4 regions of the Streptomyces sp. SCL15-4 genome follow, and region 1 is predicted to be linked to each of the others. Evidence: riboswitches for the same ligand, from Rfam matches in the RefSeq annotation. Region 1 holds a riboswitch; each other region holds the start of a gene.
What was found. A riboswitch is a leader RNA that binds a small molecule or an ion and turns the genes downstream of it on or off. The one in region 1 is predicted to bind cobalamin.
Positions count from the first base shown of each region.

Region 2: it holds a riboswitch for cobalamin, as region 1 does, so the genes downstream of both, SCK26_RS28680 (cobalamin biosynthesis protein) here and SCK26_RS36260 (iron ABC transporter permease) in region 1, are expected to answer to the same signal.
Region 3: it holds a riboswitch for cobalamin, as region 1 does, so the genes downstream of both, SCK26_RS13035 (ribonucleoside-diphosphate reductase subunit alpha) here and SCK26_RS36260 (iron ABC transporter permease) in region 1, are expected to answer to the same signal.
Region 4: it holds a riboswitch for cobalamin, as region 1 does, so the genes downstream of both, SCK26_RS18145 (HoxN/HupN/NixA family nickel/cobalt transporter) here and SCK26_RS36260 (iron ABC transporter permease) in region 1, are expected to answer to the same signal.

Region 1 covers NZ_JAOBTQ010000001.1:8,046,643-8,052,468, reverse strand. Annotated here, with positions in the region: gene SCK26_RS36270 (ABC transporter substrate-binding protein) at 1-748, opposite strand, end outside; gene SCK26_RS36265 (ABC transporter ATP-binding protein) at 757-1,524, opposite strand; gene SCK26_RS36260 (iron ABC transporter permease) at 1,527-2,582, opposite strand; cobalamin riboswitch at 2,690-2,825, opposite strand; gene SCK26_RS36255 (DUF4232 domain-containing protein) at 2,886-3,548, opposite strand; gene SCK26_RS36250 (MaoC family dehydratase) at 3,563-4,063, opposite strand; gene SCK26_RS36245 (hypothetical protein) at 4,104-5,078, opposite strand; gene SCK26_RS36240 (alpha/beta hydrolase) at 5,435-5,826, opposite strand, start outside.
Region 2 covers NZ_JAOBTQ010000001.1:6,393,325-6,399,150, reverse strand. Annotated here, with positions in the region: gene SCK26_RS28690 (inorganic phosphate transporter) at 1-756, shown strand, start outside; gene SCK26_RS28685 (hypothetical protein) at 791-1,018, shown strand; cobalamin riboswitch at 1,180-1,323, shown strand; gene SCK26_RS28680 (cobalamin biosynthesis protein) at 1,421-2,365, shown strand; gene SCK26_RS28675 (cobyric acid synthase) at 2,362-3,870, shown strand; gene cobN (cobaltochelatase subunit CobN) at 3,867-5,826, shown strand, end outside.
Region 3 covers NZ_JAOBTQ010000001.1:3,053,471-3,059,296, reverse strand. Annotated here, with positions in the region: gene SCK26_RS13050 (GlxA family transcriptional regulator) at 1-915, opposite strand, end outside; gene SCK26_RS13045 (hypothetical protein) at 1,009-1,212, shown strand; gene SCK26_RS13040 (ribonucleotide-diphosphate reductase subunit beta) at 1,164-2,174, opposite strand; gene SCK26_RS13035 (ribonucleoside-diphosphate reductase subunit alpha) at 2,174-4,543, opposite strand; cobalamin riboswitch at 4,666-4,801, opposite strand; gene mctP (monocarboxylate uptake permease MctP) at 5,044-5,826, opposite strand, start outside.
Region 4 covers NZ_JAOBTQ010000001.1:4,148,976-4,154,801, reverse strand. Annotated here, with positions in the region: gene SCK26_RS18160 (DUF4142 domain-containing protein) at 1-722, shown strand, start outside; gene SCK26_RS18155 (glycoside hydrolase family 13 protein) at 719-2,377, opposite strand; gene SCK26_RS18150 (ArsR/SmtB family transcription factor) at 2,457-2,807, opposite strand; cobalamin riboswitch at 2,886-3,071, shown strand; gene SCK26_RS18145 (HoxN/HupN/NixA family nickel/cobalt transporter) at 3,100-4,182, shown strand; gene SCK26_RS18140 (bile acid:sodium symporter family protein) at 4,079-5,158, opposite strand; gene SCK26_RS18135 (isocitrate lyase/PEP mutase family protein) at 5,342-5,826, opposite strand, start outside.

The DNA.
Region 1 (5,826 bases):
CCGCGAGGTCGTGCATGACGTTCACGCCGCCGGCCTCGGTGATGATCTGTTCCGGAGCGGCGTAGCGGCCGGAGGTGAAGGGCGTGTCCCGGCCGCTGTCGTAGAGGAAGACCGAAGGACGGTCGGAGCCCTTCGGCGCCTTGTCCCGCACGTCCGCGATCTGCTTCTTGAAGTCGGCGATCAGCCCGGCCGCGCGCTTCTCGACGCCGAAGAGTTCGCCGAGGTTGGCGAGGTCGGTGTACAGGGCGTCCACCGGCGGCATGATGCCGCGGGAGGTCTTCGAACGGCCGTTGCGGCAGGACTCGGTGAGGATGTACGAGGGAATGCCGAGCTTCTCCAGGGCATCGGGCGTGAAGCCGCCGTCCTCGCGGAAGCCGTAGTTCCAGCCGGCGAAGACGAGGTCGGCGCGGGCGTCGAGGACGTTCTCCTTGGTGAGCTGGTCCTTGGACAGCCACGTGACCTTGTCGTAGCCGTCCTTCCAGGGCACACCGCGCAGGTCTCCCTTGTCGTCGGGCATGGCGAAGCCGGCCATGCGGTCTTCCAGGCCCAGGGCGAACATCAGCTCCGTGATGCCGACGTCGTTGGTGACGACCCGCTCGGGGACCTTGTCGTACGTCACCCGGCGGCCGCAGTTGGTGAGGGTCACCGACGGCGGGTGTTCCGCGTCCCGTGACGGCTCCACCGTGGCGCCGCATCCGGTGGCGGTCGCGGCGAGGCAGAGAGCGGTGGCGAGGAGTCGCTTGCGCATGGCGTCCTTCAGGTGGCGGGCGGTAGCAGGTCGAACAGGAGCTGGACGGCGTCCGTCCCGGGGTGCCGGACGGCGTGGGCCCGGACACCGAACACCTCGGCCAGCAGAGCCGGCCGGAGGACGTCGTGAGGCGGTCCGGAGGCGACGATCCGGCCGCCGTCGAGGACGTACAGGACGTCGCAATGAGCCGCCGCCAGGTTGAGGTCGTGCAGGGCGGCCAGCACGGTCAGGCCGCTGTCGCGGACCAGGGACAGGACTTCCAACTGGTGCGCGATGTCCAGGTGGTTGGTGGGTTCGTCGAGGATCAGGATCCGGGGTTGCTGGGCGAGGGCGCGCGCGATGAGGACGCGTTGTTTCTCGCCGCCGGACAAGCCGGGGAAGCCGCGGTCGGCGAGATGGGCGACGCCGGTGCGTTCCATGGCCCGGGTGAGGATCTCCCGGTCCGAGGCGGCCGTGCGGCCCCGGTGCGGCAGCCGGCCCATGGCGACCACCTCGGTGACGGTGAAGTCGAACTCGGCCGAGTACTCCTGCGGCAGCGCGGCCAGCGCCCGGGCGGCGGCCCGTGGGTCCATGGCGTACAGGTCGTCGCCGTCCAGCCGTACCGCTCCCCCGGACGGCCGCAGCGCCCGGTACAGAGAGCGCAGCAGGGTCGACTTGCCGCTGCCGTTGGGGCCGACGAGCCCGACGAACGCCCCGCTGCCCACGGTGAGGTCGATGTGCTCGACCAGGCGGGTTCCGGCGGCCTCGATCGTGACGTCGTCGATGTCGAGTCGCATGCTCAGCGGCCTCCGAACGCGTAGCCGCCCCGCCGCATCAGCAGCAGGAACGCGGGAACGCCGACGACCGCGGTGATCACTCCGACCGGCAGCTCGGCCGGGGCGAACAGCAGCCGGGACAGTACGTCGGCCCACACCAGCAGCACGGCCCCCGCGAGCGGCGCGACGGCCAGCACCCGCCGGTGGTCGGCGCCGACCAGCATCCGTGCCACGTGCGGCACCATGAGCCCGACGAATCCGATGGCCCCGCTGACCGCCACCACCGTCCCGGTCACGGCCGCGGTGACGAGGAACAGCTCCCGGCGCAGCCGGGCCGGTACGGCGCCGAGCGCGGCCGCGGTCTCGTCGCCCATGGCGAGCGCGTTGAGCGACTCGGCCCGCCGGCGCAGCCAGGCCCAGCCGGCCGCCACGGTGATCGCGGCGAGCGGCACCTGCGCCCAGGTGGCACCGCCCAGGCTGCCCAGCAGCCACATCATCGCCGACCTGGCGGCCTCGCCCCGGGCCGCGCCGAACACCATGACCGTGGTGACGGCCTCGAAGCCGTACGCCAGCGCCGTACCGGTGAGGATCAGCCGCAGCGGCGTCAGGCCCCGCGGTGAGCGGGCCACCGCGTATACGAGCGCCATGGCCGCGAGTGCGGAGACGAAGGCCGAGGCGGACAGCGCCCACACCCCGAGTCCGGCGAACGCGCCGAGGAGGATCACGGCGTTGGCGCCCACCGCCGCGCCCGAGGAGACGCCGAGGACGAAGGGGTCGGCCAGCGCGTTGCGCACCAGTGCCTGCACGGCCACGCCGACGGTCGCGAGGCCCGCTCCGGCCACGGCGCCGAGCAGCACCCGCGGCAGCCGGATCTCCCAGACGATGGTGTAAGCGGCCGCGTCGCTCGCGCGCACGCCACCGCCGGTGAGCCCGGCCCACAGGAAGCGCGCCGCCTCCGCCCAGCCGACGTCGGCCGCACCGAGCTTGACACCGCCCACGAGGGACAACAGCAGCACCAGCGCCAGGGACAGGCTGAGCGGCGGCACGGGTATGCGGCTGGGAGCCGTACTTCGGCGCACGGGTGGGCCGTCCTTCACACGGGCCGCCGGCTGGACGTCGAGCAGGAGCAGCCCGCGCGGCCGTACCCGGCCGGGCGATCCCCTCTCGCAGTCCACGGCGAGCAGTCAACGGGTCGGTACGCCCCCGCAGGCGATCGGGCTCGCACGGCGACCGGTGGATCCGGTGCCGTGCACACCGTTGCGGGTCAGCGCCGGACTCTCACCGGACTTCCCCCACGGGAGGCAAGGGCAGCCTAACAAACGGTCCCCGGCGGCTCTTTCGGCCCCCGGGTCCGCCGTCTCGTGCCGCTGTGTGTCCCCGGGTCAGGCGCCCTCGCCCGGTCGCAGAGGGCTCACCCGGGGCACGGACGCCTTGCCCGTGTCGGAGACCTCGCCGCCCGTCCAGCGGACCGGGATCGGGGCCGTCTCGTCGGGCGGCGTGACGAGGACGGTCGCCGGTGTCACGGTGGTGACGCCGGTGCTCGCCGGACGGGCGTACGTCATCGCCGACCAGGCGCCGGCTCCGGGGGCCGGCGTCACGGTCCGCCTCTTCTCGCCGGTGGCCCGCTCGGGGTCCGGGGTGACCGCCTCGCCCGCGCCGTCGACGAACGCCACGCCGGGGAAGCCGGACACCGTGCAGGTGCCGCGGGAGACGTTGGTCAGGACGATGGCGAAGTCCGCCTGCCCGGCGCCGGGATGGTCGGCCCCGATGGACGCCCTCAGGTCGGCGGTGTGGCAGCGGCCTGTCGTCGCCGGTGCGGCGGACCCTGGTGACGCGGTGCCGTCGCCGGGCGACGGTGTCGGTGCGGCGTCACGGGCGCCGGACGGGCCGTTGCCGGAAGGTGCCGGGCCGGCGGTCCTCGCCGGTGCCGAGGGGCCGGGCCCGCTCGGGCCGTCCTGCGCGGTGCCGTCCGTGCTCCGGTCCGTGCAGCCGGCCAGTACGGCGCAGCCGAGGAGCACGCCGGGAAGGAGGATGCGGCGCGTCATGTCTCTTCCCGGGGTCACCGGCGCCGCAGCAGGTACTTGTGCTGACCGGACAGCACGAGTTCGCCGCGCTGGTTGTGGACGGTGGCGGACGTGGTCACCACTCCGTCGTCGCCCCGGGGCTCCAGGGCGGTGATGGTGAGGGCCGGGTAGAGGGTGTCCCCGGAGTGCACTTCGGCCAGGAAGGCGCAGGAGAGTTCGAGGAAGCTGACGAACACCTCGCCGATGAAGTGCGGGAACAGGGTGGCGCCGGGGGCGGTGAAGGCGAGGACCTGCAGGCCGTGCACCACCGGCGCCGAGTGGCCGTGTCTGCGTGCCCATTCGGCGTCGTAGTGCACCGGGTGGTTGTCCGCGGAGACGGTCTGGAAGGCGGCGGCGTGGGCGTCCGTCAGGGTGCGGCTGGGCGCCCGGAAGACCTCGCCGACGCGCAGGTCCTCGAACGTCCTGGCCGGCACCACGTGGAAGGCGTCGGGATCGAACGCCGCCGGTGCCGCCGGGGTGGTGTGGGGCTGTGTCATCGGAGTTTCCTCTCGTGGGGGCGGGGTGGCGTCGGCCGGCCTATCGGCGCGGGGCGACGGGGGCGGCCAGGAGGTTGGGGTCGTCGTCGGTGAAGTAGGCGCCGCTGGCGATGTAGGCGGTGGTGCCCCGTACGGCGAGCGAAGTCGGGTTCTCCAGTCCGTCGGCGCCGGTGAGCACCACCCGGTGCCGGCCGCCGGGCCGGACCAGGGCGATCTCGTTGTCCGCGTTGATCGCGGCGAGGAGGGTGTCGCCGTGGCCGGTGAACGCGAAGTCGTCGATGCCGGCCAGGCCGGTCGCCCGGGTCTCGACGCGGCCGGCCGTCCCCTGCCGGGTGACCGGGAAGCGGAGCACGGTGCCCCGGTCCAGGTTGGACACCCAGACCGCGCCGTGGTGGACCTTGATGCCGTTGGCTCCGAGGAATCCCGCGGCGGCCAGTTCGGGTGCGGCGGCCCAGCGGGTGGGCGTGCCTCCGGTGACGGGCACCCGCCAGACGGTGCCGAGGACCGAGTCGGCGACGTACAGCCGGTGTTCGTGGCGGTCGAGGGCCAGGCCGTTGGGCAGGCCGTCGGCCGGGAGTGCGGCGATGCGCTGCGGGGTGCCGCCGGGGCGCAGGCGCCACAGGCCGGTCAGATCGCTGCTTCCGGTGGCGTACAGGAAGTACAGCGTTCCGTCGTGGGCGCGGACGATACCGCCGAGGAAGGGTGAGGTGAGGGCGGGGGTGGTGGAGCCGGCCGGCGGTTCGGGCAGGGTGGCCAGGACGCGGACCGTGCCGTCGGGGCTGATACGGGCGATCCGGCGGCTGTAGGCGAAGGTGACGACGGCGCTGCCACCGGGTTCCAGGGTGATGTTCTCCGGTCGCTGTCCGGTGGTGATGTCCAGGTGGGCCACGACGCGCACGTCCGGCCGGGTGCCGGCGGTCGCCGTGGTCGCGGGGCCGGCGGCCGTCACGGCGAGGGCTGCCGCCACGGCGGAGGCCAGGAGACCGGTGCGCGTCCTTGCGAGGAATGGGGGCATGGGATCTGCCTTCTGCATCAGGTGATGTGCGGGTGGTGTGCCGGGTTCGGCCGGCGGACCTCTGTCGCGGCTCGCCGGTGCCGGAGCAGGCCGGTCGGAGGTCGTCGGGTCGTCGGACTCGTCCGGGGCCGCCGGTCAGGGGCCTGTCTGATGAAGCCCGCGCACGGCGTGGGGACCTCGGGCGCTCCGCCCGGAGAACGCGGTCGGAGAGGTCCTCTCCGGCCGTCGGCCTCGCCGCACGGCGCCAGGCGTCGTCCTCGGGCACACGGCGGGCCTCCTGGCCGACGGAGGACGTCGTGGCGCAGGACGTCGGGCGTGCCGGACGTCCTGCGCGTCGTGGACTCCGCCGGCCGCGGTCAGTGTCCGGGGCGAACGGAGCGGGCGGCGCTCAGGATCAGGTCGGTCACGGGCCCGGGGTCGCTCACGGACACCGCGTGCGGAGCGCGGACGGCGACGGTGCGGGCGCGGGCACGCTCGGCCATCCAGCGCTCGGCGGCCGGCGGGATGTTGCGGTCCTCGGTCGCCACGAGGTACCAGCTGGGGATCGTCTTCCACGCGGCGGCGGTGGCGGGTTCCCGGAGCGCGGCGAGGGCGATCGGCCGCTGTCCCGCGGCCATGACCTGGGCGGTTCGGACGGGGACGCCGGCCGCGAACTGCCGGCGGAACAGGTCCTTTTTGATGACCAGTTCCTCGCCCTGTCCGCCGCCGGGCAGCGGGTAGTACTGGGTGACGGTGGCCTGTCCCAGGG
Region 2 (5,826 bases), 1.7 Mb from region 1:
ATCGCCTCCGCCGGCCTGGTCTCCCTCGCGCACGGCACCAACGACGCCCAGAAGACGATGGGCATCATCACCCTGGCCCTGATCGCGGGCGGCTCCCTCGCCCCCGGCTCCAACCCTCCCACCTGGGTGATCCTCTCCGCCGGCCTGGCCATCGCGCTCGGCACCTACATCGGCGGCTGGCGCATCATCCGCACCATGGGCAAGGGCCTGACCGACCTGGAGCCGCGCCAGGGCTTCGCCGCCCAGACCGGCGCCGCGACCGCCATCCTGGCCTCCTCCCACCTCGGCTTCTCCCTGTCCACCACCCACGTCGTCTCCGGCTCGGTGATGGGCGCGGGCCTCGGCCGCAAGGGCGGCGTGGTCCGCTGGTCCACCGCGACCCGCATGGCCGTCGCCTGGGTGCTCACCCTGCCGGCCGCCGCGCTGGTCGGCGCGGGCGCCGAGTCCGTCACCGACCTCGGTGACTGGGGCACCGCCGCCGTCGCCGTCTTCCTGGTCGCCGCGAGCGCCGCGATCTGGAAGATCTCCCGCCGCGAGGTCGTCGACCACACCAACGTGGTCGAGGAGACCGGCGAGCCGGCCGGTGTCGTCACCGCCGCCATCGCCGCGGTGACCCCGCCGCCCGCCGGTCAGATCACCGACGGCCTGACGGTCCCGGTCGGCGGAGAACTGACGACGGCGAACCTGACCGCCACGATCCCCGCCCCGGCCACCGAGCCGGCCCCCGCCGCCGTTCCGCCGGCCGCCACGGTCTGACCCCGCCCGCACGGTTACTGAAGGAAGCATCCCCATGAAGATCGACTGGGCGGCCCTCGGCTCCGTTCTGGGCACCAGCGTGGTGTTCACGGTGGGCCTGGTGGCCCTGTTCACCCTCGGCATCAACGGCCTGTCCCGCCGCGAGCGGGCCGCGGCCCAGGGCGGCTCCGCCGCGCTCGCCGTCACCGGCGCCTACGCCTGCTTCGCGGCCTGCGCGGCGGCCGTGGCCTACGGCATCTACCTGATCGTGGGCAAGGGCTGACCGCCCGTCCCCGATCCCCGCGACCCGCCCCGCCGACCGGCCCGTCCGCCGGAGCCGGCGGGGCGGACGCATGCCGGAGCGGTCCCGTCGGGCCCGCCCGGCGCCCCGGCGATGTGGGCCTCAGCACAGTCGGGCATCCCAGGTCAAAGGCAAGTTGACGGCCCTTCCGGGCACGTGGTGGACTGCCCAGGCCATGTACGGCGGCAGAAGAGGAAGCCGGTGCGAATCCGGCGCGGTCCCGCCACTGTCACCGGGGAAGAACTCCCCGGGAGCCAGGAACTCTCGCCGCCGGAATCCGTCGAACCAGGGCGTGGACACCCTGAGTGAGGACATGAATCGCCATGCTCGGCTGCCGTATGACCCATACCGGGAACGCCCCTGTGCCCACGGCCGGCTGAGCCGATGGGTGCCGATCGCACATACGCGTACGGCGCCGCCGCCGGCGTCCTCGGCGACCTGCTCCTCGGCGATCCCCGCCGCGGGCACCCGGTCGCCGCGTTCGGCCGCGCGGCCACGGCCGTGGAAGGCGCCTTGTGGCACGACCACCGCGGCTGGGGCGCCCTGCACACCGCCGTGTGCGCCGGTGGCGCCGTCGCGCTGGGCGCGCTGGCCACCCGCGCCGTACGCCCCTGCCGTACCGCCTCCGTCGCGCTGACCGCCGCCGCCACCTGGGCCGTCATCGGCGGCACCACGCTCGGCCGCGAGGCCCGCACCGTCGGACGCGCCCTGGCGGCGGGAGACGTCGACGCCGCCCGCGCCCGGCTGCCGCATCTCTGCGGCCGCGACCCGCAGGCGCTGGACGCCGACGGGATCGCCCGGGCCGTCGTCGAGTCGGTCGCCGAGAACACCTCCGACGCCGTGGTCGGCGCCCTGGTCTGGGGAGCCGTGGCCGGGGTGCCGGGACTGCTCGGGTTCCGGGCCGTCAACACCCTGGACGCCATGGTGGGCCACAAGTCGCCCCGCCACCGCCGCTACGGCTGGGCCTCCGCCCGCCTCGACGACGTCGCCGGCTGGCCGGGCGCCCGGCTGACCGCCGTCCTCGCCGCCGTCGCCGGACCCGACCCGCGCGGCGCCCTGCGCACCTGGAAGGCCGACGCGGGCAGGCACCCGAGCCCCAACGCCGGTCCCGTGGAGGCCGCCTTCGCGGGCGCCCTCGGCGTGCGCCTGGGCGGAACGCTCTCCTACGGCGGCCGGGTCGAGCACCGGCCCGTGCTCAACGGCGGCACCGGACGCGCGGTCCGGGTCACCGACATCGACCGGGCCGTACGGCTCTCCCGCCGCGTCGGCCTGCTCGCCCTCGGCACCACGCTCGCCGCACGCGCACTGGTGAAAGGACGTGGGAAGTGAACGGTGGCCTCCTCGTGGCCGGCACCACCTCGGACGCCGGCAAGAGCGTCGTGACGGCCGGGATCTGCCGGTGGCTGGTCCGCCAGGGCGTGAAGGTGGCGCCGTTCAAGGCGCAGAACATGTCCCTGAACTCGTTCGTGACCCGGGAGGGCGCGGAGATCGGCCGGGCCCAGGCCATGCAGGCCCAGGCCTGCCGGATCGAGCCGACCGCGCTGATGAACCCGGTGCTGCTCAAGCCCGGCGGCGAGCAGATCAGCCAGGTCGTGCTGCTCGGCAAGCCGGTGGGCGAGCTGAGCGCGCGCGGCTACCACGGCGGACGCCAGCAGCGGCTGCTGGGCACCGTGCTGGACTGCCTGGCCGAACTGCGGGGCACGTATGACGCGGTGATCTGCGAGGGGGCGGGCAGCCCGGCCGAGATCAACCTGCGGCGGACCGACATCGTCAACATGGGCATCGCGCGCGGCGCGCGGCTGCCGGTGCTGGTGGTCGGCGACATCGACCGCGGGGGCGTCTTCGCGTCCTTCTTCGGCACGCTCGCCCTGCTCTCGAGCGAGGACCAGGAACTCGTCGCCGGTTTCCTGGTGAACAAGTTCCGCGGCGATGTCGGCCTGCTGGAGCCCGGCCTGGACATGCTGCGCGGCCTCACCGGACGGCGGACGTACGGCGTGCTGCCCTTCCGGCACGGACTCGGCATCGACGAGGAGGACGGACTGCGCGTCTCCCTGCGCGGCACCGTCCGCGAGTCCGCCGTCACTCCCCCGGTCGGCGCGGACGTGCTCCGGGTCGCCGTGTGCGCGATCCCGCTGATGTCCAACTTCACCGACGTGGACGCGCTGGCGGCCGAACCGGGCGTCGTCGTGCGGTTCGTGGACCGGCCCGAGGAACTGGCCGACGCCGACCTCGTGGTGGTCCCCGGCACCCGCGGCACCGTGCGGGCGCTCCAGTGGCTGCGAGAACGCGGGCTGGCGGACGCACTCCTGCGCCGGGCCGCCGAGCACCGCCCCGTCCTCGGCATCTGCGGCGGCTTCCAGATCCTCGGCACGCACATCGAGGACGAGGTCGAGAGCCGCCAGGGCCACGTCGACGGGCTCGGGCTCCTGCCCGTGCGCGTGCGGTTCGCCCGCGAGAAGACCCTCACCCGGCCCGGCGGGCAGGCCCTCGGCGAGCGCGTCGACGGCTACGAGATCCACCACGGCGTGGCCACGGTCGAGGGCGGCGAACCCTTCCTCGACGGCTGCCGCGTCGGCCAGACCTGGGGCACCCACTGGCACGGCTCACTGGAGTCGGACGGCTTCCGGCGGGCCTTCCTGCGCGAGGTGGCCGCCGCCGCGGGCCGCCGCTTCGTACCCGCGCCGGACACCTCCTTCGCCGCGCTGCGCGAGGAGCAGCTCGACCGGCTCGGCGACCTGATCGAACAGCACGCGGACACGGACGCGCTGTGGCGGCTCATCGAGTCCGGCGCGCCGCAAGGACTGCCTTTCATCCCACCGGGAGCGCCCGCATGAGCACAGTGTTGTTGTTGTCGACCGCCGACACGGATCTGCTGGCGGCCCGGGCCTCCGGCGCCGGTTACCGTATCGGCAATCCGACCCGGGTCGACGTCGCCGAGGAGCTGCCGGCCCTGATCGAGGGCGCGGACCTGGCCGTCGTACGGCTGCTGGGCGGCAAGCGGGCCTGGGAGGACGGGCTGGCCGTGCTGAAGGCGTCCGGCGTCCCGACCGTCCTGCTGGGCGGCGAGGCCGTACCGGACGCCGAGCTGATGGCCGAGTCCTCGGTGCCCGCCGGTGTGGTCGCGGAGGCGCTGAAATACCTGGTCGAGGGCGGCCCGGCGAACCTGCTGGAGCTGTCCCGGTTCCTGTCGGACACCGTGCTGCTGACCGGTGAGGGCTTCGAAGAGCCGCACCGCATGCCCGAGTTCGGCGTGCACGGCGCCTACGAGACCCGGGAGGACCGCCCCACGGTGGGCGTGTTGTTCTACCGGGCCCACGAACTCAGCGGCAACACCGCCTTCGTGGACACCCTGTGCGAGGCCGTCGAGGCGGCCGGCGCCAACGCCCTGCCCGTGTACTGCGGTTCGCTGCGCGACGCGGACCCCGCGCTGTACGAGCTGCTGGGCCGGGCCGACGCGCTGGTGGCCACCGTCCTCGCGGCCGGCGGCACGCACGCCTCGCAGGCCTCCGCCGGCGGCGACGAGGAGTCGTGGGACATCGGCGCGCTCGCCGACCTGAACGTCCCCGTCCTGCAAGGTCTGTGCCTCACCTCCTCGCGCGCCGCGTGGGAGGAGTCCGACGCCGCCCTGTCCCCCATGGACGCGGCGATGCAGGTCGCCATCCCGGAGTTCGACGGCCGGCTGATCACCGTCCCGTTCTCCTTCAAGGAGCAGGGCCCCGACGAGGTCCCGGTGTACGCCGCCGACCCCGAGCGGGCCGCCCGGGTCGCCGGCATCGCCGTCCGGCACGCCCGGCTGAGGCACAAGCCGAACGCCGAGAAGAAGGTCGCGCTCGTCTTCACCGCCTACCCGACCAAGCACTCCCGGGTCGGCAACGCGGTCGGCCTGGACACTCCCGCGTCCGCCGTCCGGGTGCTCGACGCGCTCCGCGACGCCGGGTACGCGCTGACCGAATACCCCTCCGGCGGCGACGAGCTGATCCACCGGCTCATCGAGGCCGGCGGCCACGACGTGGAGTGGCTGACCGAGGAACAGCTGGCCTCCGCGCCCGCGCGGGTGCCGCTGGCCGACTACCGGGCGTGGTTCGAGAAGCTGGACCCGCGGCTGCGGGACGCGATGACCGAGGCGTGGGGCGAGCCGCCGGGCGGCCTCTACGTGGACGGCGACGACATCGTGCTGGCCTGTCTGCAGTACGGGAACGTCGTCGTCATGATCCAGCCGCCGCGCGGCTTCGGCGAGAACCCGATCGCGATCTACCACGACCCCGACATGCCGCCCTCGCACCACTACATGGCGGCCTACCGCTGGCTGGAGAACAGCTTCGGCGCCGACGCGATCGTGCACATGGGCAAGCACGGCACGATGGAGTGGCTGCCGGGCAAGGGCCTCGGGCTGTCCCGCGGCTGCGCCCCGGACGCCGTCCTCGGCGAACTGCCGCTGATCTACCCGTTCATCGTGAACGACCCCGGCGAGGGCACCCAGGCCAAGCGGCGCGGGCACGCCACCGTGGTCGACCACCTGGTGCCGCCGATGGCCCGCGCGGACACCTACGGCGACCTCGCCAAGCTGGAACAGCTCCTCGACGAGTACGCGCTGGTCAGCGACCTGGACCCGGCGAAGGCCCCGGCCGTCCGCGCGCAGATCTGGACGCTGGTCAAGGCGGCGGAGCTGCACCACGACCTGCACGTGGACGAGCAGCCGGAGGACGACGCGTTCGACGAGTTCGTCATGCACATCGACGGCTACCTGTGCGAGATCAAGGACGTGCAGATCCGTGACGGCCTGCACATCC
Region 3 (5,826 bases), 5.0 Mb from region 1:
GACACCCAGCGCCCGGACGAACTGATGGCGCAGCGCGGCGGCCGTACCGAACCCGGTGCGCCAGGCGATCGCGTCCATCGTCTCGTCCGTGCCCTCCAGCAACTCCTGGGCGAGCAGGACGCGTTGGCGCAGAATCCAGCGGTAGGGCGTGGTCCCCGTCTCCTGCCGGAAGCGCCGGGCGAAGGTGCGCGGCGCCATGTGGGCGCGGGCGGCGAGCTGTTCCACCGTGACCTCCTGGTCGAGGTGGGCCTCCATCCAGGCCAGCACCTCCCCGACCGTGTCGACCGGGGCCTTCGGCAGGGGCCGCTCGATGAACTGGGCCTGCCCGCCGTCCCGGTGCGGCGGCACCACCATCCGGCGGGCCAGCTTGTTGGCCACCTCCGGGCCCTGTTCCTTGCGCACCAGGTGCAGACAGGCGTCGATCCCGGCGGCGGTGCCGGCGGAGGTGATCACCGGGTCCTCGTCCACGTACAGCACGTCCGGCTCGACCCTGATCCCGGGATAGCGCCGGGCGAGCTGTTCGGCGTGGTGCCAGTGCACCGCGCACCGCCGGCCGTCCAGCAGACCCGCCGCGGCCAGCACGAACACCCCGGAGCAGACGCTGAGCACCCGGGTGCCCCGGTCGACCGCCCGGCGCAGCGCCGCGAGCAGCTCCTCCGGGTAGGCGCGTGCCGCGAAGCCCTCGCCGGCGGGTACGGCGATCAGGTCGGCCTCCTCCAGCCGTTCCAGGCCGTACGGCGTGGACACCGCGAACCCGCAAGGGGTGTCCAGGCCGGGGCCCTCCGCCGACGCGACGGCGAAGTCGTACACCGGCAGCCCGTCATCGCTGCGGTCGATGCCGAACACCTCGCACACGAGACCCAGTTCGAAGGGATGCACCCCGTTCAGCAGCACGGCGACCACGTTCTTCAGCATGCCGCCAGTCTGCACCGGCGGTGGCAGGAATTCGAGGGTCTACGGCCGTCCTGCCACTGCCGGTCAGGGGCGACCGGTACGACAGTGGTGTCCATGAACGGAAACCAGATCGAAGGCGTGATCGGACTCGGACTGACCCTCGGGATCCTGGTCCTGCTGGCCCTCCCGTCCCTGCTCGGGTTCCTGCGCGACAGGCGCGTCGACCGGCAGGTCAGGGAGGGCGGCAGGGACCGCGGAGCGGAGAGGGATCAGAAGTCCTCGTCGAGGTCGACGGTGCCCTCGACGGCGACCTGGTAGGCGGAGGGACGGCGTTCGAAGAAGTTGGTGAGTTCCTGGACGCCTTGGAGTTCCATGAAGGAGAAGGGGTTCTCGGAGCCGTAGACGGGGGCGAAGCCGAGGCGGGTGAGGCGCTGGTCGGCGACGCACTCGAGGTACTGGCGCATGGAGTCGGTGTTCATGCCGGGCAGGCCGTCGCCGCACAGGTCGCGGGCGAACTGGAGTTCGGCGGTGACGGCTTCCTCGAGCATGTCGGTGACCTGTTGCCGGAGCTGGTCGTCGAAGAGGTCGGGTTCTTCCTTGCGGACGGTGTCGACGACGTCGAAGGCGAAGCTCATGTGCATGGTCTCGTCGCGGAAGACCCAGTTGGTGCCGGTGGCGAGGCCGTGCAGGAGGCCGCGGCTGCGGAACCAGTAGACGTAGGCGAAGGCGCCGTAGAAGAAGAGTCCTTCGATGCAGGCGGCGAAGCAGATGAGGTTGAGCAGGAAGCGGCGCCGGTCGGCCTTGCTTTCCAGCCGGTCGATCTTTTCCACCTCGTCGATCCACTTGAAGCAGAACTCGGCCTTCTCGCGGATGGAGGGGATGTTCTCCACGGCGGCGAAGGCGGCGGCGCGGTCGTCGGGATCGGGGAGGTAGGTGTCCAGGAGGGTCAGGTAGAACTGGACGTGGACGGCCTCCTCGAACAGCTGACGGCTCAGATAGAGGCGTGCTTCGGGGGAGTTGATGTGTTTGTAGAGGGTGAGGACGAGGTTGTTGGCGACGATGGAGTCGCCGGTGGCGAAGAAGGCGACGAGGCGGCCGATGAGGTGGTGTTCCTCGGGGGTGAGCTTGGCGAGGTCCGCGACGTCGGAGTGGAGGTCGACCTCCTCGACGGTCCAGGTGTTCTTGATGGCGTCCCGGTAGCGCTCGTAGAAGTCGGGGTAGCGCATGGGGCGGAGAGTCAGCTCGAAGCCGGGGTCGAGCAGGCGGGTGTTGCGGGTCATTACTGGCAGGCCTCGCAGGACTCGGGGTTTTCCAGGGAACAGGCGACCGCTTCGGGGTCCGCGGCGGCCTGTGCGGGGAGGGTGGGCTGCGCCTGGGCGGCGCGGGCGATGCGTGTCGCGGGGCGCGAACGCAGGTAGTACGTGGTCTTCAGGCCCGACTTCCAGGCGTAGGCGTACATCGAGCTGAGCTTGCCGATGGTCGGCGTCTCCAGGAACAGGTTCAGCGACTGGGCCTGGTCGAGGTAGGGAGTGCGGGCGGCGGCCATGTCGATCAGGCCGCGCTGCGGGATCTCCCAGGCGGTGCGGTACAGGGCGCGGATCTCGTCGGGGATCCACTGGAAGTCCTGGACGGAGCCGTTGGCCTCGCGCAGGGCCTCGCGGGTGCGGGCGTCCCAGACGCCGAGGTCCTTCAGATCCCGCACCAGGTAGGAGTTGACCTGGAGGAACTCGCCGGACAGCGTCTCGCGCTTGAACAGGTTGGACACCTGCGGCTCGATGCACTCGTACACACCGGCGATCGAGGCGATGGTGGCCGTCGGCGCGATCGCCAGCAGCAGCGAGTTCCGCATGCCCGTCCTCGCGATGCGCTCACGAAGGGCGTCCCAGCGCTCGGGCCAGGTGAACTCGGTGTCGTAGTGGTCGGGGTGGAGGACGCCCTGGGCCGTGCGGGTCTTCTGCCAGGCGGGCAGCGGGCCGTTGCGTTCGGCGAGGTCGGCGGACGTCTCGTACGCGGCGAGCATGATCCGCTCGGCGATCCGCGTGGACAGCGCCTTGGCCTCGGCGGAGTCGAAGGGCAGCCGCAGCTTGAAGAAGACGTCCTGGAGACCCATCGCGCCGAGGCCGACCGGCCGCCACTTCGCGTTCGAGCGCCCTGCCTGCTCGGTGGGGTAGAAGTTGATGTCCACGACGCGGTCGAGGAAGGTCACGGCGGTGCGGACGGTGGCGTCCAGGCGGTCCCAGTCGATGCCGCCGTCGCGGACGAAGGCGCCGAGGTTGACGGAGCCGAGGTTGCAGACGGCCGTCTCGCCGTCGTTGGTGACTTCGAGGATCTCGGTGCAGAGGTTGGAGGAGTGGATGACGCTGCCGGGCTCGGCGGTCTGGTTGGCGGTGCGGTTGGCGGCGTCCTTGAAGGTCATCCAGCCGTTGCCGGTCTGGGCCAGGGTGCGCATCATCCGCCCGTACAGCTCGCGGGCGGGGAGGGTCTTCTTGGCGAGGCCGGCGGCTTCGGCCTTGCGGTAGGCGGTGTCGAAGTCGGTGCCCCACAGGTCGACGAGTTCGGGGACGTCGGCGGGGGAGAACAGGGACCACTGGGCGTCGGCGTTGACCCGGCGCATGAATTCGTCGGGGATCCAGTGGGCCAGGTTGAGGTTGTGGGTGCGGCGGGCGTCCTCGCCGGTGTTGTCGCGCAGTTCGAGGAATTCCTCGATGTCGGAGTGCCAGGTCTCCAGGTAGACGGCGGCGGCGCCCTTGCGCCGGCCGCCCTGGTTCACCGCGGCGACCGAGGCGTCCAGGGTCTTCAGGAACGGCACGATCCCGTTGGAGTGCCCGTTCGTCCCCCGGATCAGCGAACCCCGCGAGCGGACCCGGGAGTACGACAGCCCGATGCCGCCGGCGTGCTTCGACAGCCGGGCCACCTGGTGGTAGCGGTCGTAGATGGAGTCCAGCTCGTCCAGGGGCGAGTCCAGCAGATAGCAGGACGACATCTGGGGGTGACGGGTGCCGGAGTTGAACAGGGTGGGGGAGGAGGGCAGGTAGTCCAGGCGGCTCATCAGGCCGTAGAGCGAGGCGACCTCGTCCACGGAGCGGACCGTGTCGTCCTCGGCCAGGCCGCTGGCCACGCGCAGCATGAAGTGCTGGGGCGTCTCGATGACCTTGCGGGTGATCGGGTGACGCAGCAGATAACGGCTGTGCAGGGTGCGCAGGCCGAAGTAGCCGAAGCGGTCGTCGGCGCCCTCCGCCACGGCCGATTCCACCAGCGCGTCCAGCCGCTCGGCGTGGATGCGGACGAACGCGGCGGTGCGGTCGGCGACCAGGCCCTCGCGGTGGCCGACCGCGATCGACCCGGTGAAGGAGGTCACGTCCTGGGAGGCGGCCTCGGCCCGGATCGCGAGGGTGAGGAGCCGGGCGGCCAGCCTGGAGTAGGCGGGGTCCTCGGCGATCAGGCCGGCGGCGGCCTCCGTGGCCAGCTCGCGCAGTTCCGCCTCGTCGGCCCGCGCGGACCGGCCGCGCAGCGCGGCGGCGGCGACCCGCCCGGGGTCGGCGTCGGGCAGGTCGGCCGTCAGCTCGGACAAGGTCCGCAGCAGCGCGGCACCGGGACCGTCGGTCTCCGGTCCGCTGACCGGAGCCGGGTCTGCTGGCGCGATGGTCACGTGGGGGTCTCCCTCGCTCGGCACGGAGCCTGGCGGAGGGCAGCGGTGACCACGAGCGCGCACGGCGTCGCGTCCGCCGGCCCATTCCACGAGGCCCGGACGTCGGAACGCACCCGGACCGGACGGCCGGGTGGGCTGCCGGCAGGTCCTCGGACTGAACAGGCGCGCGGACACGCAAGTACACCGTTGCGGGACAGTTCCGGATTCGCACCGGATTCCCCTGCGACGACAGCGAGCACGAGCATACATCTAGTGCCGGGCTGCCTCATCACCCCCAGATGTTGTGTCGCCCCCGCTCCGGTGCGTCAACGCGCGGCCGGGGAGCGTGATGCCGGGGCGGCGGCGGGAGCGGTTGCGGGCGCCCGCCGGGGCCGGCGCGGGCGGCGCGACGGCGTGCCGGCCGGAGCGGGACACGGCGCCGGATCCGCCGGGCGGGTACGGCGACGGGCCGCCGGTGAGTGTGCTTCCGGCGGCCCGTCGCGCGGGGTGGACCCGGTGCCTCAGTGGCCGGCGCCGGCCGTGGCGGGCGGCAGCTCCACCTGGACTCCCGGGTCGCCGGAGTCCGCCGTGTAGTCCTCCGGCCTGGTCTCGTCGATGCCGTCCGGGGCCTTCACGGCCTTCAGGACGAACGTCAGGACCACGGTGACCAGGACGTTCAGCACGAACGCCGTCAGACCGATGTAGCCGATCTCACCGATGCCGGGGATCTCCTTCGCGGAGCCGCCGAAGTGCTTCTGCGTCGGCGAGGCCACCCCGTACGCCGCGACCGTGCCGTAGACCATGCCGACCGCCCAGCCGGCCAGCAGCGCCCAGCGGTGGAACCAGCGGGTGAACAGGCCGCCGACCAGCGCCGGGAACGTCTGGAGGATCCAGATGCCGCCCAGCAGCTGGAAGTTGATGGCGACGGTCTTGTCCATCGTGAGCACGAAGGCCAGGGCGCCGACCTTCACCAGCAGGGAGACCAGCTTGGAGACCTTGGTCTCCTCCGCGGCCGTCGCGTTCGGCTTGATGAAGTCCTTGTAGATGTTGCGGGTGAAGAGGTTGGCCGCCGCGATGGACATGATCGCCGCCGGGACCAGCGCCCCGATGCCGATCGCCGCGAACGCGATGCCCGTGAACCAGTCCGGGAACATGTCCTCGAACAGCTGCGGGATGGCCAGCTGGCCGTTGGAGACCTTCACTCCGGCCGCGATCGCCATGAAGCCCAGCAGCGCCAGCAGTCCCAGCATCAGGGAGTACAGCGGCAGGATCGTGGTGTTGCGGCGAATCACCTCACGGCTCCT
Region 4 (5,826 bases), 3.9 Mb from region 1:
TCGCCTATCCGGGCATGCTCGGCCTGAGCAAGGTCTCCAGTGCGCAGGACCGGGTCATCGCGAGCACGCAGTGGGGGCCGCTGACCGAGCAGGACCGGGACTTCGTGGTGAAGGTCCGGGCGGCCGGGCTGTGGGAGTACCCGGTCGGGCGGATCGGGCTGCGCAAGGGCGGCTCCAAGGCGGTGGTCACGGCGAGCCGGCACCTGGTCGACGGGCACGCGGCGCTCGACACCACCTGCCGGAAGATCGCCCCGATGCTGAACATCACGCTGCCCGACGAGGCCAGCCCTCAACAGCAGGGCTTCGTCCGCCAGTTGAACGGCGAGAGCGGCAGGCAGTTCGACACCGACTTCGCCAACATCCTGCGGATGACCCACGGCTCCATCTTCAACACGGTCGCGAAGATCCGCTCCACCACGAAGAACTCGCTGGTCCGGGCCCTCGCCGACCAGGCCAACGACACCGTGCTGGACCACATCAGCGTGATGGAGAAGACGGGTCTGGTCGACTTCGACCAGACCCTGTTCCAGCAGACCACCCCGCCGAAACTGCCCGACTCCGACCTGACCCCGCCGCCCCCGGCCGCCGGCCGGCCGGAGGTGGTCCTCACCCCGCCGCCGTCGGCCACCTCCACCCCGGTGGACATCGACGGCATCGCGGGCGGCGGCACCACGGGAGCCGGAGCCGGGGCCGGAACGAGCCCGGCCCCACCGGCCGGTTAGGCCAGCCACACGGTGGTGTCCGGTGGCAGCCCCCCGCCGCCCGGCAGCGGTGCACTGCTCAGACGGACCTCGCCGCCCGGCAGCGGCACCGGCTCGGTGCCCAGGTTGGTGACACTGCGCCAGGTCGCGCTGCGGCTGAAGTCCAGCACCCCGGCGGGCGCGTCCGGGGTCCAGGTCAGCGTCTCGCCGTCCAGCAGCTTGCGGCGCAGCCGCAGGGCCGTGCGGTACAGCTCCAGCGTGGAGCCCTCCACACCGGCCTGCGCCTCCACCGCGTACGCCGCGAAGGACGGCGGCTGCGGCAGCCAGCCGGCGCCGGGCCCGAAGCCGTACGAGGGCCCGGTCGTCGTCCACGGCAGCGGCACCCGGCAGCCGTCGCGGCCCTTGCGGGTATGGCCGGTCTGCTCCCAGATCGGGTCCTGGAGCACCTCCGCGGGCAGGTCGGCGACCTCGGGCAGGCCGAGTTCCTCGCCCTGGTACAGATACGCCGAGCCGGGCAGCGCCAGCATCAGCAGCGTCGCCGCCCGCGCCCGCCGCAGCCCGGCCGCCGGGTCGACCGCGGGCGCCGTGCCGTGGGTGAGCAGCCAGGCGTCCGGGTCGGTGCCGGGCGGCAGCACCAGCCGGGAGGCGTGCCGTACGACGTCGTGGTTGGACAGCACCCAGGTCGCGGGCGCCCCGGCGGCGCGGGCCGTGACCAGCGCGTCGGCGATGACCCCGCGCAGCTCCTCCGCGTCCCAGCCGGCCTCCAGGTACTCGAAGTTGAACGCCTGGCCGAGTTCGTCGGGACGGGCGTACAGCGCGCGCCGCTCGCCCGGCACCCAGGCCTCGGCGACGGCCATGCGCGGCGGCCGGTAGGCGTCGAAGATCTTGCGCCAGTCGCGGTAGATCTCGTGCACCTCGTCCCGGTCCCAGTACGGATGGCTGCCCGGCGGCAGGTGCCGCAAGGCGGCCTCGCCGGTCGTGCCGAGGGCGCCGAGGTCCCGCAGCGGTTCGTTGAGGTCCTTGGCCAGGCCGTGCGCGACGTCCACGCGGAAACCGTCCACGCCCCGGTCGGACCAGAACCGCAGCGTGGTGCGGAAGTCGGCGCGGACCTCCTCGTTGTCCCAGTTCAGGTCGGGCTGCTCGGGAGCGAACAGATGCAGGTACCACTCGCCGTCGGGCACCCGCCGCCAGGCGCTGCCGCCGAACACCGACTGCCAGTCGGTGGGCGGCAGTTCACCGCGCGCGCCGCGTCCCGCCCGGAAGACGTACCGCTCCCGGGCCGCCGAGCCGGGCCCGGCGCGCAGCGCCTCCTGGAACCAGGGGTGCAGATGGGAGGTGTGGTTGGGCACGAGGTCCACGACGACTTTCAGGCCCAGCCGGTGCGCCTCGGCGACCAGGGCGCCGAAGTCGTCCGAGGTGCCCAGGCGCTCGTCGACACCGCGCGGGTCGATGACGTCGTAGCCGCCGTCGGCGAGTTCGGAGGGGTAGAAGGGGCTCAGCCACAGGGCGTCGACGCCGAGCGCGGCGAGGTGGGTCAACCGCTCGGTCAGGCCCCGGAGGTCACCGAGGCCGTCGCCGTCGGCGTCGGCGAAGCTGCGCGGATAGACCTGGTAGATGACGGCCTGGCGCCACCAGTCGGGGTTCCTGGACGAGAGGTCCGGCGGCCGGTCTGCCATACGGGCTCCCAAGGGACGGACGACAGTAGGGAATCTGTATCTGTCCACATTGCCCGGAAGGGAACCTTTTCGGGGGCGCTCAGGCGGCGCAGTGCTCCAACAGGCCCCGTACGTCCTCGTCCACCACCCGATAGCGCACCACGCGCCCCTCTTTCTCCCCCGCCACGACCCCCGCCGCGCGCAGCAGCCGCAGGGCCTGGGAGACGGCCGGGTCGTTCATGCCCGTGGCGATCGCGAGGTCGGAGACGGCCAGCGGCCCGGTCCGGTGCAGCGCGAGCAGCAGGGCGAGCCGGTTGGCGTCGGCCAGCAGCGAGAAACGGTCGGCCCAGGTGCGCAGACGCCCCGCGTCGCCGATGGCGGCGATCGCCTCGCACACCCGGTGACCGTCGATGGTCCGACGATCGGCACGGTCGGCAGGCACGAGATGCATGGGCCCATCCTGGCAGGCGCCGATGTGATCTTGAATACCTGCCCGACTGCGCAGCTATGCAGGAAAGCGCGAGCCCCTCTACGGTGGGCGGGCCGTGGTGCTCGGGAAGTCGATGCAAGGTCGACGCGGCCCTCGCCACTGTGATCGGGGAGTTCCCGTTCCGTCCGGCACACCGCCGGGCCACTGGTCGCAGGACCGGGAAGGCAGGAACGGCGGACGTACGACCCGTAAGCCAGGAGACCGGCCACGGCAACTCACGAAGTGATCCACGAGGTGCTGGAGCGTGAACCCGATGGCCGATGCTGCTTCTTTCCGCTGGCGACGCGAGGACACCGTCAAGACGGCGGGGCTGCTGGTGGTGATCCTCGCCCTGCATGTCGTCGCGTTCGGGATTCTCTATCTGCTGGTCGCGCCCCGGCACTACAAGGTCGGGACCGAGGTGTTCGGTGTGGGGCTCGGGATCACCGCCTACACCCTCGGGATGCGGCACGCCTTCGACGCCGACCACATCGCGGCGATCGACAACACCACCCGCAAGCTGATGGCCGACGGCAAGCGGCCGGTGTCGGTGGGGTTCTGGTTCGCGCTCGGGCACTCCAGCGTGGTCGTGCTGCTGGCGCTGCTGATCGCGGGCGGCACCTCGCTGGCCGGGAAGGTGATGAACGAGGGTTCCGCCACCCACCAGGTGCTCGGGGTGCTCGGTACGACGATCTCCGGGTCGTTCCTCTATCTCATCGCCGCGCTGAACCTGATGGCCCTGGCGGGCATCCTCAAGGTCTTCCGGGCGATGCGGGCGGGAGCGTACGACGAGACGGAGCTGGAACGGCACCTGGACTCGCGCGGGTTCATGAACCGGCTGCTGGGCCGGCTGACCAGGTCCGTGTCCCGGCCGGGGCAGATGTACCCGCTGGGCTTCCTCTTCGGGCTCGGCTTCGACACGGCCACCGAGGTCACCCTGATGGTGATGGCCGGCTCGGGCGCGGCGGCCGGCCTGCCCTGGTACGCCATCCTGTGCCTGCCGCTGCTGTTCGCCGCCGGGATGAGCCTGTTCGACACCCTGGACGGCACGTTCATGAACTTCGCCTACCAGTGGGCGTTCGCCAACCCCGTCCGCAAGGTCTTCTACAACCTCGCCATCACCGGCCTGTCCATCGCCGTGGCCTTCTTCATCGGCACCATCGAACTGGTCGGCGTCCTGCACGAGAAGTTCCACCTCAGCGATCCGGTCACCGGCTGGGTGGCCGGCCTGGACCTGGGCAACGTCGGCTATCTCATCGTCGGCCTGTTCGTGGCGGTGTGGGCGGCGGCGCTGGGGTACTGGCGGCTGGCGCGGGTCGAAGAGCGCTGGTCGGTGCGGGCGGCGCCGTCCGACTGAGCCGGCGGGCGAGCGCGGCGCAGACCACCAGCTGGAGGGTGTGGTAGAGCATCAGCGGCAGGACGGTCATGGCGACCTCGTCCGCCGGGAACAGCACGGAGGCCATCGGCAGCCCGCTCGCCAGGCTCTTGGTCGCCCCGCAGAAGACCGCCGTCACCCGGTCCTCGCGGAGCAGCCGCAGCGCCCGCGCCGAGCGGTCGGCGAGCAGCAGGGCGAGCGCGAGCAGCACCGCCACGAGTGCGCCGAGCAGGAGGAGGCGGCCGGGGGACACCCGCTGCCAGATGCCGGTGGTCATGCCCTGGCTGAACGCCGCGTAGACGACGAGCAGGATCGAGCCCCGGTCGCAGCGCCCGATCACCTTGCGGTGCCGGCCGAGCCAGCCGGAGATCCAGCGCCGCACCGCCTGCCCGGCGAGGAACGGCAGCAGCAACTGGACGGCTATGTCGCCCAGTTGGCCGTACCCGACCGGAACGCCGCCGCCCTTGCCGCCGCCGATCAGCGCGACGGCCAGTACGGGGGTGAGCAGCACGCCCAGCACCGTGGAGAACGACGCGGAGCACAGTGCGGCGGCCACGTTGCCGCGGGCCAGGGAGGTGAGGGCGATGGAGGACTGGACCGTGGACGGCAGCACGGCCAGGAACAGCACGCCGGCGGTCAGCTCGGCGCCGAGCGCCGCGTCCGGCAGCAGCCGCGCCGCCAGCCCGAGCAGCGGGAAGGCCGCGAACGTCAGGGCCAGCACCGGCAGGTGCAGCCGCCAGTGGCGTACGCCGTCCAGCGCGGCCTGCGGGGAGAGCCGGGCGCCGTAGAGGAAGAACAGCAGGCCGATCGCCAGCTTGGTCAGCCACGAGACGGCCTCGGCCGCCGTGTCCTCGGCCGGGACGAGCGCGGCGATCCCGATCGCGCCGAACAGCGCGACGATGTACCAGTCGACACGGCGCGCCAGGCCGCGGACCGTTCCGGTGGACGTCTGAGACATGCGCTCCTGCCTTGGAAGCGGGTGGCATGGGACGGGGGCGGGCCCCGAGCCGGTCGTGGGTCCCGGTCGGTGGCGGGCCAAGGCGGTCGTGGACCAAGGCGGTGGCGGGGCCCGGACCGTGGCGGGTGCCGGGGTGGTGGGGACCGCGCGTGGTGGGTGCGCGGTCCCCTGGGGCGGGTCAGGTCATGCCGGGACGTGGACGTGGTGGCGGCTGATGTTCTTCTCCAGCAGGGCCAGGCACTCGGCGACCCCCACGCTGTCCGGGCCCGTCCGGGGCAGGCGGCCGTCGGCCTCCTTCAGGTCGGTCAGCGCCCGGTCGATGGCGGTCTGCGCCGCGAACAGGCACGGCGTGCTGTAGATGGCGACGTCGACGCCCAGCTCGGTCAGTTCGCTCAGGGACAGCCGCGGCGACTTGCCGCCGGCGATCTGGTTGAACAGCAGCGGCTTGTCCCCGATGACCCGCCGCACCTTGTGGATCCAGTCCACGCTGCGCACCCCGTCGACCAGCACCACGTCGGCGTCGGTCGCGGCGAGCGCCTTGGCGCGGCGCAGGATCTCGTCCTCCTCGGTGGCGTCGGTGCGGGCCACCACCACCAGGTCCCGGCGGGACCGCAGGACCATGTCCAGCTTCTCCAGGTACTCCTCCAGCGGCAGCACCTGCTTGCCGT